Linked DNA regions of Bdellovibrio bacteriovorus. Each later gene encodes a partner of the first gene's protein in a complex. Links are inferred from orthologs where the notes say so. Each region holds a gene or a part of one and is shown in the gene's direction. Other genes may lie near its edges. The genes, in order: dnaN and dinB.

Region 1 (9,470 bases):
TTTTAGTGGATGACGTGCAGTTCATCGCACGCGGTGAAGCGGTTCAAGAAGAATTTTTCCACACTATCAACAGCTTTATCGACAGTCGTAAGCAAGTCATCTTAGCCAGCGATCGTATGCCGAAAGATATCCATGGTTTAGAAGACCGCAGTCGCACTCGCCTAGAACGCGGTTTGATTGCAGATATCACTATGCCGGATTTAGAGACTCGTATCGCGATCCTGCGTTATAAAGCCGAAAAATTTAACGTTCGTTTACCTGAAGATGTTGTGAATTATATCGCAAGAATCTCAAAACGTTCGATCAGAGAGCTTGAAGGTAATCTTAAGAAGGTCAAAATGTTCTCTGAACTGCAAGGCCTTCCGATCGATCACGAGCTTGTTAAACGCATTCTTTCGCACCATGAAACGCAATCCACGATCTCTGTTGAAGAGATCATGAAGCTTGTAGCAGACCATTATAAAGTGCGCGTTTTGGATCTTAAATCCTCTACTCGCGCCAAGCCAATTGTCGTTCCACGTCAAATTGCGATGTATTTGATTAAGAAGTTCTTGGATAAATCTTTAGTGGATATCGGGAAGGCTTTTGGCGGAAAAGATCACACAACTGTGATGAATGCTCTAGAACGCGTCAAGAATCTACAATCCACGGATCAAGATATTTCCAAAGATATCGAAGATTTAGAACAGAGAATCCACAATATCACAGGCGTGTGAATGTGGACTGTGGATAAGGTTGAGGAAAAATTTGGGGCTTAAAATGTGGATCCGAGTTACCCCCAAAATCAACCAAGTTTAAGACGATTTATGCAGAGTCTTTATCCACAAGTGTTTTTTAGTGTTTACATGGGTTTAGGGGATTTGTTAGGTTTTCCACGCCCCTACTACTACTACTAGTTATTTATATTAATAGTAATAGTTAATAAGAGGGCTCAAGAGGTTGTATGAAACTTGAAATTGATAAAAGAGATTTATTAAGCCTTATCGGAAAGACACAGAACATTGTTGAGAAGCGCAACACAATGCCCATTCTCATCAACGTCCTTTTGGAAGCTGATCAAAATGCTTTAAAAGTTTTTGCAACAGATTTGGAAGTCAGCCTGACAGACCAAACAAAGGTTCAAGTACATCAACCGGGAAAAGTGGCGGTCTCTGCAAAAAGTCTTTTCGAAATCGCAAAAGAACTTTCTGAAGGCCCAATCACTTTAATCAAAAAAGAAAACAACTGGTTGGAAATCAAGCAAGGGAAGTACACTTCAAAAATCGTCGGTATCTCTGCTGAAGAATATCCGATCTTCCCAACATACAACTCTCAAGGTTTTATCAGCATCAATGCCGGTGTTCTGAAAGAGATGATTGATAAAACAATCTACTCTGTTTCCAATGATGAAACTCGTTACCACCTGAACGGTGTGTTCTTTGAACTTTCACCTCAAGGTGGATTTAAGATGGTGGCGACGGATGGTCACCGTATGAGTCTAGTGAACAAACCGCTTTCTGAAGTGAAAGTGGCCGCTACTCAAGGTGTTATCATTCCTCGTAAAGGTCTTCACGAAATCAAAAAGATTTTGGAAGGCATTGATGGAAATGTGGAAATCGCAATCGAAGGTTCTCAATTCGTGTTGAAACATTCATCAACAATCTTGATGATCCGTTTGATCGAAGGAAAGTACCCGAATTATCAACAATTTATTCCACAGAAACTTCCGCAAAAAGTAATGATCCACCGTGAAGCATTCTTAACTTCATTGAAGCGTGTATCACTTTTAGCGAACGTAAAATCCAAAGCGGTGCTGTTAAATCTTTCTAACGGCCGTATGGAAATTTCTTCGAACAACCCAGAGCTTGGTGACGCGAAAGAAGAGATCGAAGTTGAATACGCAGGCGGAGAAATTAAAATTGGTTTCAACGCGAAGTATGTGACTGACATCTTGACGAGTATGAGCCAAGACAAAATTGATTTCGAATTGAACGATCATCTTTCTCCTGGATTGATCCGTCCTCACAACGACACGTCTTACACTTGCGTTGTGATGCCTATGAGAATCTGATGATTTTTGAAAAGCTACGTCTTGTTAATTTTCGTAATTACCGGGACGTAGTAGTTCCATTTTCTCCGCGTGTGAATGTATTTGTCGGTGAAAATGGGCAAGGTAAAACAAATCTTCTTGAGGCCATGTACCTGATTTCTCAAGGAGACTCTTTTCGCTACAGTGATAATCGCACCTTGATCAACTCGAATAACCAAGAGGCTTTGATCCAAGCGCTGATTACTCAAAATGATCTCCACTACAAACTCAAACTTGGATTAAGCAAAAGTCGCAAAGTACTAACTTTGAACGATAAGAAAGTGTCTTCCACTGACGTGCGCAAGATTTTTGCTAGTGTCGTGTTCAGTCCCGAAAGTTTAGCATCGATCAAGGAAGGTGCGGATTATCGCCGTGAACTTGTAGATGAATTACTCATCACCTTTGAACGAAGAAATGCGGATTTGATCGCGGAATATCGCAAAGCTTTGAAAACGCGCAATAAGATCCTTAAAAACTATTTGGAGGGTTTGAACGACAAAACGGTCACGGAGAACCTTTTGGACGCTCTAAACCCCCAATTCTTGCGTTTAGCGGCCGATTTAAGCCACGCCCGGATCAATGCTCTAGCGGGTCTTTCGAAAGATTTTAATAATGCCATGCAGTACATTTCTAAAAATGACGCTGTGGATATCTCGGTGGAATACCTGATTTCGGATCAAAATGCGGTGGGTTTTACCCGAGAAGAAGTCCAATTTGCGCTGCAAAAAAGGATGAATGAACTGCATGATGCGGAGCTCTCATCTGGAACCAGTCTGGTAGGCCCTCACAAGCACGATATTGTGTTCCTATATGGGCAAAAAGACTCAAGATTTTATTGTAGCCAAGGGCAGCAAAGAGCCATCATATTGTCTTTCAAAATGGCCCAAATTGTGTATCATAGGAAGGCTCACGGAACCTATCCGGTTTTGATGTTAGACGATGTTTTATCTGAACTCGATAAAGCCAAAAGAGATGCACTGATTACGTTCTTACACGAGATCAATACGCAGATTTTTGTGACGACGACAGATTTCACATTGCCTGAATCTTTCAGCCTCGATCAGCTTTCCGTTTTGCGCATCAAGGATGGTCACATCCTCGATGAATAACTTCACTCTGGTTTTCCAGGGTGTATGCAGTCAGTGAGGGGTACACAGTGTCAGTCGAAGAACAAAAAACATATTCCGCCGACTCGATTCAGGTTCTTGAAGGACTTGAAGCCGTTCGTAAACGTCCAGGGATGTATATCGGTGATACCGGTTTCAAAGGTTATCACCATCTTGTGTATGAGATTGTGGATAACTCGGTAGACGAACATCTTGCAGGACATTGCAAACACATCTACGTCACAATCAATGCCGATGAATCGGTTTCAGTTCAAGATGATGGCCGCGGTATTCCCGTAGGCGCACACAAAAATGGTAAATCTGCTCTTGAAATCGTTATGACCGTTCTTCATGCCGGCGGTAAATTCGACGGTGGTGGTTATAAAGTTTCCGGTGGTCTACATGGCGTGGGTGCTTCTGTTGTGAATGCACTTTCTGACCGTGTTTCTGTCGAAGTTCATCGTGAAGGTTTCGTATGGAGACAAAACTATGAGCGTGGCCGCATCGTCGCGCCAGTAGCTCAAGGTGAAGCTTCGAATAAAACTGGAACGACAGTGACGTTCAAACCGGACCGTCAAATTTTCAAAGATGAAACTGTCATCTATGATTTCGCTACACTTGCAAATCGTTTTCGTGAACTTGCATTCTTGAATGCGGGTCTTCATATTTCTTTGAAAGACGAAAGATCAGGAAAGAAACAAGATTTCCAATATGCAAACGGTGTTGCTGAATTCGTTCAGTACATGAATCAATCTAAAAAATCTCTTCACAATGAAGTCGTTTACTTCAAAGGTGAAAAAGACAATGTCGACGTAGAAATCGCTTTGCAGTGGAATGATTCTTATTCGGAATCTATCTTCACGTACTGTAACAACATCAATACTCACGAAGGTGGTACTCACTTAGTTGGTTTCCGTGCGGCTTTGACTCGTACAACGAATGCGTACGCGACGGAAAAAAACCTTCTGAAAGATTTGAAAGCAAACCTTGAGGGTGAAGACATCCGCGAAGGTTTGGCAGCCGTGATTTCAGTAAAGGTTCGTGAGCCTCAGTTTGAAGGACAAACGAAAACGAAACTTGGGAACACCGAAGTTAAAGGTATCGTTGAAGCCTTAGTGAATGAAAAACTTGCGGACTGGATGGATCGTAATCCTGCCGTGGCTAAGAATATTATTTCTAAGTGTGTGGAATCGGCGCGTGCTCGTGAAGCCGCTCGTAAAGCTCGTGATTTGACTCGTCGTAAGACAGCACTGGATGGTGGATCTTTGCCGGGTAAGATGGCGGACTGCCAAGAACGTGACCCCGCACTTTGCGAATTATACCTGGTGGAGGGAGATTCTGCCGGTGGATCTGCGAAACAAGGACGTGATCGTCGTACTCAAGCGATTCTGCCTTTGAAAGGTAAAATCCTAAACGTCGAAAAAGCGCGTTTTGATAAAATTATTTCTTCTGAAGAGATCAAAGTTATTATCTCTGCGTTGGGAACTGGTATCGGTAAAGACAACGTGAACGTGGATAAAATCCGCTATCACAAAATCATTATCATGACCGATGCCGACGTCGACGGATCGCACATCATGACTCTGCTTTTGACATTCTTCTATCGTCAAATGCCGGAGGTTCTAGAGCGCGGTTATGTTTACATCGCTCAACCACCACTTTACCGTGCGAAAAAAGGTAAAGAAGAAACTTATTTGAAAAACGAAGCAGCATTAACCGAGTTCCTTTTAAGCTCTGGTTTGAATGCTTTCAAAATCAAAGGAAAAGAAAGCTTGAAAGAAGCCGATCTTCGTCAATTGATTTTGAACATTCAAAGATTCAATGACCTTCTTCGTGTATCTTCAAAAAAGTACGACAAAGATGTTTTGTATTTCTTGTTAAGCAAGGTAGGCGATTTCGAAAAAACTTTCGCCGACGCTGGTAAAATCCAAACTTCTTTGAACGATTTGGGTGATTGGATTAAAGGAAATCAAAAACTGGGTATCACAGAGTACAAAGGCGAAGTTAAAACAGATGAAGCTACAGGAAAACCTTATGCTGACATCTACACTGTTCGTTACGCGGATCGTATGACGACAAAATTCAGCCTTGAAAGCTTGCGTTCTTCCGAAATTATCGAGCTTCGTAAAATCTGGAATGATATCCAAGGTGTGAGCACTCTTCCGATGACAATCATGGAAGGTGAAACTGAAATTGAGTTCGATAACTACAACGAATTCTATTCTCACGTAATGGAATCTACGAAAAAAGGAATGTACATCCAACGTTACAAAGGATTGGGCGAGATGAATCCGGAGCAGTTGTGGGAAACTACACTGAATAAGGAAAACCGCACTCTTCTTCAAGTAAACATTGATGATGCTGTTGCAGCGGATGAGACATTCTCAATCTTGATGGGTGAAATGGTTGAACCGCGTCGTCAGTTCATCCATGACAATGCCCTTCTTGCTCGTAGTTTGGACGTTTAATTTTAGTTTTTTAAGTTGGTGAAGTTATGGAAAATAATAATGAAGAAAAAGGCGTAACCCGCGTCGATGTCAGTAAGGAAATGCGTGATGCCTACCTTCAGTACTCGATGTCTGTTATCGTGGGTCGTGCCCTACCCGATGTTCGCGACGGTTTAAAACCAGTTCACCGCCGTGTCTTGTTTGCACAAAGTGAAATGAACAACCGACCTGGCAGACCTTACTTGAAGTCTGCCCGTGTTGTCGGGGACGTAATCGGTAAATACCATCCTCACGGTGACTCTGCGGTTTACGAAACTATGGTTCGTATGGCCCAGGATTTCTCTTTGAGATATCCACTTGAGGATGGACAAGGAAACTTCGGTTCTATCGACGGCGATAGCGCGGCAGCTATGCGTTACACTGAGATCCGTATGACTCATCTTGCAGAAGAACTTTTGCAAGATATCGATAAAGAAACTATTCCGTTCGGACCGAACTACGACGACTCTTTGCAGATTCCTCTAGTTCTACCGGCGAAGTTCCCGAATCTTTTGGTGAATGGTTCTTCAGGTATCGCCGTTGGTATGGCGACAAATATTCCTCCGCACAACTTGGGCGAAGTCATTGATGGTTGTATTGAACTTATCAATAAGCCGGACTGTACACTTGAAGACTTGATGGTTCACATCAAGGGCCCAGACTTCCCATCTTACGGTGTGATTGCCGGTCGTGAAGGTATCTTGCAAGCCTATAAAAAAGGCCGTGGTATCATCACATTGAAAGCCGTTGCGGAAATCGTACCGGGCAAAGACCGTGAAGAGATCATCGTTACTGAGATCCCTTACCAAGTTAATAAAGCAAAATTGATCGAAAGCATTGCGGACCTTGTTCGCGACAAACAAATCGAAGGTATCTCTGATATCCGCGACGAGTCATCTCGTGAAGGTATGCGTATTGTGATTCAATTGAAACGCGGTGAAAACGCCAGCGTTATCTTGAATCGTCTATACAAATACACGCAAATGCAAATCAGCCTGGGCATCATCATGCTGGCTTTGGATGCGAAAAACCAACCGGTCACTTTCGATCTAAAAGGTATGCTTGAAGCATTCGTTGATCACCGTCGTGACGTTGTTACGAAACGTTGTATCTTCGAACTTAAAAAAGCCCAAGAGCGCGCTCACATCTTGGAAGGTTTGAAAAAAGCCTTGGATCACATTGAAGAAGTGATCAAAACGATCCGTGCTTCTAAGGAAGCGACGACGGCTCGTGAAGCCTTGATGGCGAAGTTTGAATTCTCTGAACGTCAAGCAGTCGCGATTCTAGAAATGCGTTTGCAACGTTTAACAGGCCTAGAACGTGATAAAATCATCCAAGAACTTGACGAGTTGATGAAACAAATCGACTGGTTGAAATTCGTTCTTGCCGATGTTCGCGAAATTTACAAAATCATCGTGGGCGAACTAGAAGACATCAAAAAACGTTACGCTGACCCTCGTCGCACTCAAATCCAAGGAAACCTTGATGATATCGAGGATGAAGATTTGATCGCGGACGAAGACATGGTTGTGACTGTTACGAACACGGGTCTTATCAAACGTATGCCAACAGCTGAATACCGCGTGCAAAAACGTGGTGGTAAAGGCTTAAAAGGCATGGAAACGAAAGAAGAAGACTACGTAACAGATCTATTCTCTGCTTCGACTAAGACTATGCTTCTTGTCTTCACGGACAAGGGTAAAGTTTACTGGTGTAAAGTGCATAAACTTCCACTAGGAAGCCGCACTTCGAAAGGTAAATCTTTGGCGAACGTCGTTCAGCTAGCAAGTGGTGAAAGTGTTCGTGCGATTCTTCCAGTGGATGAATTCAGCGAAAACAAATACGTTGTTATGTTGACTGAAAAAGGTGTGATTAAGAAAACATCTTTGGATTCTTTCGCGAATCCAAGAGCAGCCGGTATTATCGCATTGACGACGGATCTTGAAGACGGAGTTATCGACGTTAAGATCTCTGATGGTCAAAGTGATATCTTCATCGCGACTAAAGAAGGTATGTCGATCCGCTTCAATGAAGCTGACGTACGTGAAATGGGTCGTACTGCTCGTGGCGTAAAAGCAATCACGTTAGCTAAAGACGACATCGTCGTTGCTATGGAAGTGCTAGAAAAGAACACGAAAGACACGATTTTGATGGTGACATCAAAAGGTTACGGTAAACGCTCTGAAACAGGCGAATACCGCATCCAATCTCGTGGTGGTGTAGGTATTATCACTCAGAAAACGACAGAAAAAGTGGGCGTTGTTATCGGTACGAAGAAAGTTTCGGAAAAAATGGAACTTATTCTTTCCACTGATAAAGGACAAGTTATCCGCATGAAAGTGACGGACATCTCTGTTCTAGGACGTAACACTCAAGGTGTTCGCTTGATCAATATCGATGAAAAAGAAGAAACCGTTACAGGTGTTGCAGTTGTTGAAGAAGATGATGCAACTGAAGAATCAACGCCGACTCCAGCAGGAGTCACGCACTAAGATGGTCAGAGGCCTTCTGATTGTCTTAGTGTTGGCCCTCACCGCCTGCTCTTCCCAAGAGGAGGCGGATTATAAGCAAGCCCAAAAAGAAATAGCTCAGGAACATTACCGTATTGGCCTGAGCTATTTAGATCGAGTCATCAAAAGAAATGCTCCAACGAAATATCCCTTAGAAGCTGCTCGCGAGGCCGCGCGCATTTCATTTTTTGAGATCAAAGATTTTAATAAAGCCGTTGATTATCATCACTTCATTGTTTTGCATTCGACAGACGAAAAAGAGCGCCTTGAGTCGCAAAAACAAATAGCTGCGATTTATTTTAATAATCTTCAGAACTATCAGCAGTCGATCATTGAATATAGCAAACTTCAACAGATGCCACACACGGATCTCGAAGCGGCTCAATATAAGATGAACATCGCGCGTGCTCAGTACTATCAGAATAATTTTTTTCAAGCTGAGTCCGAGATTGATTCACTCTTAAAACTGAAAGGCGACGAGAACACTCGCTTTAGTGCTTTGATGTTAAAAGGAAATATCTTGGTCGCGCGCAAAGACTTCGCAAAAGCGGCAGAGATATTTAAAGAGCTGATTCAAAAATATCCAGAAAAGGCGATTCAAGAAAACGTCGCGCTGACGTTGGCTGTTTGTTATGAAGAAAATTTGGATTTTAAGAGTGCCATTGCCGTTCTTGAAGCCCATAAAGAAAAATACAATCCGCCTGAATACATCGAACTTCGAATCAAGCGCATGCAAGAGCGCATGAAAAATGCTCCGGGAGCGAAAGGCTTTAGGAAGTAATGAAGAAGTATATAATTTTTGCATCCATGGGCTTTGAACTTGTCGGTTTGATCTTGGGGTGTTTTTACCTAGGGCAATTCCTCGATCAAAAGTATCAAACAAAAGGCCTTATCTTTGTCGGTTTGACCTTTGCGGCTTTGATTGGCTGGTTATGGAGAGTCATCTGGCTTCTTCGTAAACTGCAAAAAGAGGATGAGAAGAATTCAGATTCCGATAAACCCTAGGAAGCCATGAAACCTATTTTAATAGCGCAAATCTTCGTGATCGTTCTTGGCGGCCTGCTTTTGCATCTTTTTTCCGCACCGCAACATGCGCTTTCCTTTGTAGCGGGCTCCTCAACCATCTTTCTTAGCTTTTTATTACTGGGTTGGGGCTGGAGCCTTATCTTCCAGAAGAAATTGGTTGCCCTGTCTATCGGTATCATTGTATTTAAGTACGCGATTTTAGGGATTATTATCTTTAAGCTAACAGCCATGCCATGGTTCGATACCTTATGGTTCGCAATGGGGGTTGCTAGTT
Region 2 (9,472 bases), 320 kb from region 1 along the record:
TGGCGCAGGAAATGGCCCACCGAAATCCTGATATGTACACAACGACTATTTCTAAGAAAGCTCGGGATAAAAAAATATTCGTGGATTATTTGCGGAACGGACGAGGCGCGACGGCGGTGATGCCGTATTCACTTCGTGCCCGAGATAAAAGTGCCGTGGCGATGCCGATTGCTTGGAAGGACTTAAGAAAAATCAAGGCGCCTGATCAATTCACTTTAGAAAAAGCTATTGAACACCTTAAACATCGTAAGGTCGACCCGTGGAAGGACTACTTTAAGTACAATCAAAAAATCTCGATCTTAAAGCCGGTCCTATGAATCCGGAACAGTTACCAAAAGAACTCACAAATCTTGTGAACTGGTCCGTCACTGAATTAGGTAAGGTGATTCAGTCCGAACTTGGAGAAAAGGGATTTGATCGTATCGAATCTTTGCGTCAATACGTGAAAACGGAGGAGGGGGAGAAGCTACACGGTCTTCTAAAAATTAAAAGTGATCTGAGTCAGCTTTCAAGACAAGACCAGTATGCTATCGCTCATTCGTTTGCTTTAATGCTGGAGCTGATCAACTCTTGCGAGTCGGCTTATCGGACTCATCGTCTTCGTGAAGACACGAAGATCATGACCGAAGAAGGGCATAGCTTCGGTCATATCATTCATGTTTTAACGGCGCACCCCACAGAATCACGCAATCCCGATATTATTTATTACTTCAAAAAGATTCAGAAACTTTTAGAAAAACACCTGGTAAACGAAGAGGAAAAGGATACGACAGAACTTTTCGCTCTACTGAAAATCACTTGGCGCATTCCCATGTCAAAACAGCGAAAACCGACTGTGATGGATGAAGCTGAATATATTTATTCTCTGGCATTGCACGAAGATGTCATGCGGGTGTTTATTGATCAAACCGCGCAGAAGCTTCCGTTTTATATTCGCTCTTGGGTTGGCGGGGATAAAGACGGGCATCCCGGCGTGAATGAAAAGACGTTACTCGGAAGCTTGCAGATGGCGCGGCAATTTCTTTTGCGGTGGATACAAGATAAGTTTTCATCCTTTATGAAGGATCTTGAGCCTTTAGCGCACACTTTCGGTAAACACCAAAGCGAGATGGAACATTTGCTAAGCTTGGCGGCATCTATTCGCAAACTGCTGACGCAATTAAAGAAAATAAGAGCTGGTGATTCCAAAAAGGTAAAAGCATTGCAAAAAAATTTAGATCAGTTGTTGGCGGACTACCAAAGATTTTTAGGTATTGAGTCTTCGGTTTTATACGAAGTTCGACTTCTGTTAAAGATCTTCCCGGGCCTCGTAGTTCCGTTAGAACTGCGCGAAGAGGCAAGTCTTGTGCATGAAGCTCTTCAATCGCCCCTGCGAAAATCGGCCATATCACGGATGCTTCAGCTGTTAGGAAAGATCGCTTCAGAAAATGACCCGCGTTTTTACGTACGTGGTTTTGTTCTAAGCCAGACGGAAAGTGCCAAGGACCTTATCGCGGGTGTTCAGCTTGTGGAAAAGTATCTGGGAAAAGCGCGGCTCCCGGTAATTCCCCTTTTTGAAAGTGCGCATTCTTTGAGCTCGAGTGTCAGTATTGTCGAAGAATTTTTAAAAAATTCTGTTCGGCGCAAGTATATCGAAAATCTATGGTCTAAAAAATTTGAAGTGATGCTGGGATATTCAGATTCGGCAAAAGAAAACGGGTCTTTTCCATCTCGTTTTTTAATTTATTCAGCGATTCGTGAACTTGAAAAAGTAATTAAGACTCATGGTTTTGAACCTGTGTTCTTTCACGGTTCAGGTGGCAGCGTTGAGCGCGGCGGAGGAAGTATTCAAGAGCAGACCGAATGGTGGCCGCATTCTGCTTTAAATACCGTCAAGATGACCGTGCAAGGAGAGATGATTTATCGCAATTACAGCTCACCTGAAATTCTTCGCAGTCAGTTGGATCGTTTAGAGTCCGCCCGAGATCTCAGTCAAAAAAAAGAAGATCGCTTTGAAAGTCCTCGTGCTAGAAAGGATCTGCTAACGCTTTCGCAATTTGTTCAACAATCCTATCAGGAACTTTTGAAAGAGCCTGCGTTCTTGCAGCTTATTGAAACGGCGACACCGTACATTTTTTTGAAAGATTTGAAGTTAGGTTCGCGTCCGGCGAAACGACAAGGAAGTGTTGATATCAAACATCTTCGCGCCATCCCGTGGGTTCTTTGCTGGACCCAAACAAGGATTCTTTTTCCAAGCTGGTGGGGGATCGGCAGTTTTTGGAGGAATTTAAATGAAGAAGGAAAGATCCACTACATTCGGGCGTTTGTGGAGTCTTCACTTTTTCGCTCTTATATAAAACTTTTGGGCTTCACCTTAGAAAAGGTGGAACTAGAAATCTTCGCGATGTACCTGCACTCCTCGGAGCTTCCTAAAGAAGTCGCTGAACAAATGGTTCAGCGTTTCACCGAAGAATACGAGCAATGTCGACTGGCGGTACGCGAAATCACCGGTGAAGAAAGTCTTTTGTGGTATCGACCTTGGCTGGAAACCAGCATCGCGCTGCGCTCGCCGCTCATTCACCCTTTAAATATTCTTCAGCTCATTGCTTTGAAAGAAAAAGATGTCACTTTGCTTCGAGAAACTGTCACCGGTGTTGCCAGTGGCATGTTGACCACGGGATAAAAAAGTATCCTGGCACTTTCTTTGAATGACGCTTTACTAGGGGTTGTACTGGTGGCAAAAAGCTCCAGACATTAAAGGGGGATTTATGGGTAAAGGCGTTATTTTAGCAGCAGCAACAAGTCTCTGTGTGATGCAGGCGCAGGCATTAACTCTGGATTCCGCCGAGATCGCCGGAAATGCCTGTGAAGCTGCAGTGGGGACTCACGAAATCCGTGAAATCGCGGCCCATCGCTTTTTAGTTCCGACGGGTCTTTATATTCGCAAAGATGAAGACAAGCGAGTGGCCCGCGGCACTTGCACTTTCGCTCTAAATCTTAAAGCCTCGGCCGGCAAAAAAATCGTCGTGTCGGACTCTCATCAAACAACAAGTCTTCGTGCATATCCTACAAACACGCGCGCTCGTGTAGATTTGGAAATCTTTAAAGCGGGAGAACAATCTGTAAAACAAACCCTCGAAGTCGAAGCTTTAGAGCAAACCTCAAAACTTGAAAAATCTTTGGGCCAACAAGGAGCCGTTGTTGAAACAAGTTGTGGTGGTTCCGCCATCCTGCGTGGAAACCTGGCGGGCACCGTGATGGGAGAGGGCCGAGGTCGTGTTTTCACCCGCGATTTGATTCTGTCTATAGAAGAGGTCGACTGCGCGAATTGATTTCTTGACCATTTTTGCCGCACAGGTTTTAAATGGGGCCTGTGGAAAATATTGTTACGGGCGTACGCGGCGTCGTTAAAATTTTAGTCTTTATCATTATCATTCTGACGTTTTTGATTTGGTCATTTGTATGCCACTTCGCTTTGCGTTCTCCGGAAAAACGTTTGAAGACGTTTTCTGCGAACGCCAAGTTCTTCAGCGGCTTGATTATCAAAGCCATGGGCTTAAAACTGCTCGTAAAAAACAAGCCTGCCGATAGCGAAAAATTTCTTCTTATCAGTAATCACATGGGCTTTATCGACATCATGATGTTAGCGTCTTGTACGCCCATGGTGTTTGTGACTTCTAATGAAATGCGTGAAACTCCATTCTTGGGTCTTCTGACTGAAATGGGCGGTTGTATCTATGTTGAACGTCGCAGTCGCACGCGCATTTTAGAAGAAATGAAAACGATCGTAGACACTCTAAAAAAAGGTTTCCGAGTCGTTCTTTATCCCGAGGCGACGTCTACTAACGGCGAAAAAGTTTTGCCATTTAAGAAAACATTGATGATGGCCGCTGCTCACGCCGGTGTGCCTATTCAACCTGTCGTCATCAACTTCCGTAAAATCAACGGCGAAGATTTCACCTTGAAATGGCGTGACCATGTTTGTTGGTATGGGGATATTCCCTTTGCTACGGCGATGTGGAGAGCCGCGACTTTAAAGTCTGTGATCGGTGAAATTGAATTCCTAGAACAAATTCATTCGACCCCCGAAGATGATCGCGGCGTGATTGCTGAAAAAGCACATGCCCTGATAGCGTCTAAGTTCGTGCCGGTAAAAGGTGTTCCTGTCGAGGAGCAGCCTCCCGCAGAAATGCAGGCAGATCCCACTTGATTTCTTAAAACACATATGTAAATAATGTGTAAATGAGGAAGATCATTCACATTGATATGGATTGCTTTTACGCTGCGGTGGAAGTGAAGTTTCGCCCGGAGCTTAAAGGAAAAGCCTTAGGTATTGGCGGTCCACCTAACACTCGCAGCGTCTTAACGACGGCGAGCTATGAGGCACGCAAATATGGCGTGCGCTCTGCCATGCCCTCCTCTCAAGCGGTTCGCTTGTGCCCGCACTTGATTTTGATTCCTCCTCATTTCGACTTATATAAAAACGAAAGTCGAAAAGTTCGCGAAATTCTTGAAAGATTCACGAACAAGATTGAACCGCTTTCCCTAGATGAAGCCTATTTAGATGTCACGGACTGCCAGCTTTTCGGTGGCAGTGCGACCTTGATTGCGCAGGAAATCCGTCGCCTTATTTATACGGAGCTAAATTTGACCGCGTCGGCTGGCGTTGCTCCGAATAAATTTTTAGCGAAAATCGCCAGCGACTGGAAAAAACCGAATGGGCAGTTTGTTATTCGTCCTCAAGATGTAGCGTCGTTTGTAAAAGACCTTCCGGTTGAAAAGATTTTCGGCGTGGGGAAGGTGACGGCGCAGAAGATGCACGATTTGGGTTTGCATACTTGCGGGGATATCCAGAAATACACCGTATTAGAGCTTCACAACTGGTTTGGATCGCGTGCTCAAGAGCTTTATGATTTTGCCCGTGGCGAAGACAATCGCGCTGTCATCACCGAGTGGGAACGAAAGTCTCTGACAGTTGAGGAAACTTTCAACCGGGATCTGCAAAGTCTTGAAGAGTGCCGCAGAGCCATTCCGACACTTTATGAAGATTTCTTGCGCCGCCTTGAAAGAGGACAATACGAAGACCGCATTCGTGGCATTGTGGTGAAATTGAAGTTCTATGACTTTAAACAAACTACGCATGAAGAAGTCGCAAGGTCTGTACCTACAAAAGAGGACTTTGAGCGTCTTTTAGAAAAAGCCTGGCTTCGCCGAAGTGTTCCTGTTCGCTTAGTGGGCCTTGGCGTGCGTTTGGGATCACAGAAGAAAACCTCGGAAGGTGGCGACTCGCCGCAACTCAAGTTCGCGATTTAATTTATAATACTTACCAACTGGTGACACTTTTTTTGGCACTCTCGTTGCTCTATTGGTCCACGGCTTAAAGCCGGTGTCATTGAGACATCGGAAAAAAGAAAGGACCACTATGAAGAAGATTATTTTATCAGGGCTTCTTATCACCACTCTATTTTGTAATACAGGCTGTGACTCTTCGGATATTGCAGCGGGAGCTATCGGCGTTGCCATCGGCATTGGCATTGGCTCCAGCCATGATGGCCATCATCACCATCATGATCGTCGTCCTCCACGTTATCGTCAATGCGGACGACATCGTTGTTGGAGCGCCGAAGTTCCAGGCTTGGTTGAAGCAAATCCAGATGTGGTTGCATTCGCTCAGCGACATCAGATCAAACTCGAAACTGCGGAACAAATTAAAGCGGCTTTTGACAAAGTTCCAACTCAAGGATTAGCGGCGTTTGAAGCTATTGGTCTGAATGAAAAAGCGATCAAGTCTATTTCAAATCGCAGCCTTCCAAAAACAGAAACAATCAAAGCCGTGGCTTTGAAATTGGATATGTCAGAGGCGCAAGCACGTGACTTGATGAAAGAAGTTGTGGCGGATTTTGATGCCGAAGCTTCTGATGTGCAAAGCGCTTACTGGCAATCTTGCATGGCTAAAGGTAAATGGAAAACGCCACAAAACATGTACTGCAAGAAAACGTTCTGGAATGGTTGCAGCCCTGAAACAGGCGCCACTCTTTGTATGTAAAATGCGATTTCAGGAAGGGCATTTACGTCCGCCCTTCCTGAAGTGTCGAAAGCCAAGTTTACCTTCACGGTAAGGTCTTCTATAAAAGTTCCATGAGTGTTTTACTGTTGGGACAATCTCTTTTTTATTTAATTACGGGGCTTTGGCCCATTCTTCACTATCCTAGTTTTGCGAAAGTGACAGGTCCTAAGACAGATGTTTGGCTTCTTTGTATTGTGGGTTGGTTTATCACAATCATCGGCGTTGTCTTGCTAGCGGCGTATTTCCTCAACGAAGTTTCAACAAGTCTTTTTATATTGGGAGCTGGCGCACCACTGATGTTGGCTGGTGCTGACATCTACTACGTCTCTAAAAAAGTGATATCGAAAGTTTATCTTTATGATGCCTTTGTCGAGATTGTGATTGTTGCCGCTTGGCTCGTCATGTGGTTTGCGGGGAAGATGACTTCCCCGTTTCATTAATGATCCAGAGCAGGCCCGCTCGGAATTTTCTTCTGATTCGATGGATTATTTTCCGCATAAGTCTTTTCCACGGCTTCAGGAAGCGATTCAACGTAAAGAGATTGTCCGGGCAATGCCAAGCGCACATTTTGGGACTGTAGTTTTTCCTGAATACCCCACAGAATATTTTGCTTTATATCCATGTGCGCATTGAAGTCGGGATTTTGCACCCAGTAAACGAATTCAAACTCGACTGAAGAAGTTCCAAGAGCATCAAGATGACTTCTTTCCAGTTCAATATCCTTTTGTTGCTTTACGATTTCGGTGATCCACCCGGGAATTTGCCGAACGATCGGAAGCGGAGTCGTGTGCGGTACGCTGAAGCGTAAAGGCACACGTCTTTTCCACATGCGTTTAAAGTTTTGAATACGGCTGTCTAAAAGATCTCGGTTAGAAAAAACCAGTTCTTCTCCAGAAAGGCTGCGCACGCGCGTAGTTTTAATTCCAATATTTTCCACGGTGCCCATCTGAGGACCCACGGTGATGAAGTCGCCGACTTCAAATGGTTTATCCAGTACTATAGACAGGGAGGCAAACATGTCTCCTAAAATATTCTGCGCAGCCAGCGCGACAGCGATACCACCCACACCCAAACCGGCAAGCAACGCACCGATGTTCACTCCCAAATTGCTTAAGCTGATAAGTAAGAGAGCTACAATCAATGTGCCTTGCAACACCGTCGTGATAATTCCCATCGCTGAAACAGTGCTTGGATTAGTGCCTGTTTTTTTCTTTAAATAATTTTCTTTCCAACGATGGATGGCAAACAATCCCCAAATCGCGATTTGAAAAGCGGTGGCAAAAACGAGCACGGCTTTTCCAAACGAAAGCACTCGATCATCAGCGCCCATGGCGTGCAAAATAGGAATGAAAATCCAGATAAAGATAACCCACGATTTGGTTTTCATCAGACACGTCGCCAGAATATCATCTAACTGGCGAGTGGTTTTAGACGTGATATAGGTGAGGCGAGGTGAAAGCGCTTTTAAGATGGCTTTGATAACCAGCGTTCCTAAGATGGCTCCAATAAATGCAAAGACCCAAGGCCACGGGCCTCCCGCAGCGGCCACCACTTGCAAGTCGTGCATCATCTTTGAGTTCTGAAAATCCTCCAACATTCAAATTCCTTTCACGTCACAAGACCTGTTTATTGCAAATCAGATCTGGAATTTGTTCAATTCTGCCGAGGCTAATGTGGGGAAAGTCAGGACAAAACTACAAAATCGCCGCGACCTCATTGTTTGCTGACAGTGTGGGGTCGAAATTCACTTTTCGCTGTGGCAATCTGTCTTTGTAACGACCGAAGGAAGAAGGTAATTATGGTCAGCTTAACCGTCGTGATATTATTTTTTGCAATGGTTTTCGCAGGCATATACTTCGTCTATAAAATGAATAGAACTGAAGCATTACACCATCGACCTCACAGTCGTAGACCGCCAAAAACTCAAAGATGATTTTACCTGAATCAATGAGCGAAGCAGATTTCTTGGAATAAGTATTTAGGAAAAGAAATTTCGGCGGCAAAAAGAGGAGCTTGAAACGCTCCTCTTTTTTTTATTTGAACTTAGAATACTTTTTTCCACTCATCTTCTTTGAAACCCACAAGATGAGTGTCGTTAGAAATAACAAACGGTCTTTTTACAAGCTTTCCATTTTCAGAAAGAAGTTTGATCGCCTCAGCTTCCGTCATATCAGAAAGCTTTTCGCTCAACTTCATCTCTTTGTACATAACACCTGAAGTGTTAAAAAGATTGCGGAGACTGCCACCACGTTCTTTCAAAGCAGCAAGCATTTCCTTAAGCTCTTTTTGCGAAGGAGCTTTATCGACAATCGGAAGCTTTTCGTATTTTACTTTTTTCGCGTCTAAAAACTTAAGTGCCTTCACGCAAGTTGAGCACTTCGCGTATTCGTAAACCTTAAGCATTGCTTTTCACCAACCAACCGCACATTTTATAAAGAATGCGGGCCCCGACGTTGCCGTCCCACTCCACTTCGTGCTCTGCCAAACCGCCCGTGGAAACTTCATTTAAGTCAAAAGCGATGATCTTGCGACCGGAAGCGTGTACTTCGCGGAACAAAAAGAATACTTGGTCGACACTCAAGCCACCTGGAACCGGAGTGCCCGTGTGAGGGCAGAAGGCTGGATCCAAGCCGTCGATATCGAAAGAGATATAAACGTTTTGCGGAAGTTCTTTGATGATGTCTTTGCAAACCTGTTCCCAAGTTTCGCCTTTAAGCAGGCGGCGTTTTAGTTCCAAGTCATAGAATGTTTTAATGTCTTCGCGTGAATTGCTGAAGTCGTATTCTTCTTCGCAGAAATCACGGATGCCGACTTGAACCAATTTCTTTGGTTTCTTCGCGTCTGTCATCACGTTGTACATGATCGAAGCGTGGGATTGGTTAAAGCCTTGATAACCTTTTCTAAGGTCCGCGTGCGCATCAATGTGCAAAACACCAAAGTCGCCTTTGAACTTATCGCTCACAGCACGGATCGCTCCAAGGGGCGTGGAGTGGTCGCCTCCCACGAGGCCTAAGAGCTTTCCCTTTTTCAAAACGTCAGAACATTGATCATAAACCCATTGCGACATCTCTTCGCAGGCCTCGTTCACCTGGGCTGCCAGAGAGTTCATTTTCTTTTCGTCGTCGCTCAAGTTTGTGCGCATTTCGATAAGTTCTTGGGCCACGGCTTTGAATTTGTCGTTCATCGCGCAAAGATCTTCCGGGAAGTCGCGCATGTGGTAACCGACCTCATAAGCTTTGCCGACTTCGATATCGAAAAGGTCGATCTGTTCGCTGGCTTGACGGATGATTTGAGGTCCGCGAGAAGCGCCCTCACCGTAAGAAGTTGTGACCTCCCAGGGAACCGGAACTAGAACGACTTTGGACTCTTCTTCTGTCATGGGAATACCGAAGATTCCGAACTCTGCAGAAATGGTTGTGGTAGGAT

Evidence for each region.
Region 2: the proteins of dnaN (region 1) and dinB are in contact, whole or in part, in a solved structure (PDB 1OK7), measured with the Escherichia coli proteins. The link is inferred for Bdellovibrio bacteriovorus from one-to-one orthologs.

What each region holds. Positions count from the first base shown.
Region 1 is NZ_LUKD01000001.1:1,465,402-1,474,871, forward strand. The notes cover bases 1-2,996. They hold dnaN (DNA polymerase III subunit beta), read left to right. Parts: upstream 1-943; coding sequence 944-2,050; downstream 2,051-2,996. Other genes in these bases: dnaA (chromosomal replication initiator protein DnaA), read left to right, coding at 1-716; recF (DNA replication/repair protein RecF), read left to right, coding at 2,050-2,996. In the rest of the region: more of recF, read left to right, coding at 2,997-3,177; gyrB (DNA topoisomerase (ATP-hydrolyzing) subunit B), read left to right, coding at 3,225-5,642; gyrA (DNA gyrase subunit A), read left to right, coding at 5,669-8,152; AZI87_RS07070 (tetratricopeptide repeat protein), read left to right, coding at 8,154-8,951; AZI87_RS07075 (AtpZ/AtpI family protein), read left to right, coding at 8,951-9,175; AZI87_RS07080 (hypothetical protein), read left to right, coding at 9,182-9,470. UniProt on the Escherichia coli protein: Confers DNA tethering and processivity to DNA polymerases and other proteins. Acts as a clamp, forming a ring around DNA (a reaction catalyzed by the clamp-loading complex) which diffuses in an ATP-independent manner freely and bidirectionally along dsDNA.
Region 2 is NZ_LUKD01000001.1:1,782,413-1,791,884, forward strand. Bases 3,259-6,256 are described here. They hold dinB (DNA polymerase IV), read left to right. Parts: upstream 3,259-4,221; coding sequence 4,222-5,292; downstream 5,293-6,256. Other genes in these bases: AZI87_RS08610 (hypothetical protein), read left to right, coding at 3,259-3,311; AZI87_RS08615 (lysophospholipid acyltransferase family protein), read left to right, coding at 3,353-4,189; AZI87_RS18115 (hypothetical protein), read left to right, coding at 5,402-6,025; AZI87_RS08630 (hypothetical protein), read left to right, coding at 6,118-6,256. In the rest of the region: ligD (DNA ligase D), read left to right, coding at 1-317; AZI87_RS08605 (phosphoenolpyruvate carboxylase), read left to right, coding at 314-2,662; more of AZI87_RS08610, read left to right, coding at 2,748-3,258; more of AZI87_RS08630, read left to right, coding at 6,257-6,486; AZI87_RS08635 (mechanosensitive ion channel family protein), read right to left, coding at 6,483-7,643; AZI87_RS08640 (arsenate reductase family protein), read right to left, coding at 8,090-8,449; AZI87_RS08645 (agmatinase family protein), read right to left, coding at 8,442-9,472. UniProt on the Escherichia coli protein: Poorly processive, error-prone DNA polymerase involved in translesion repair and untargeted mutagenesis. Copies undamaged DNA at stalled replication forks, which arise in vivo from mismatched or misaligned primer ends.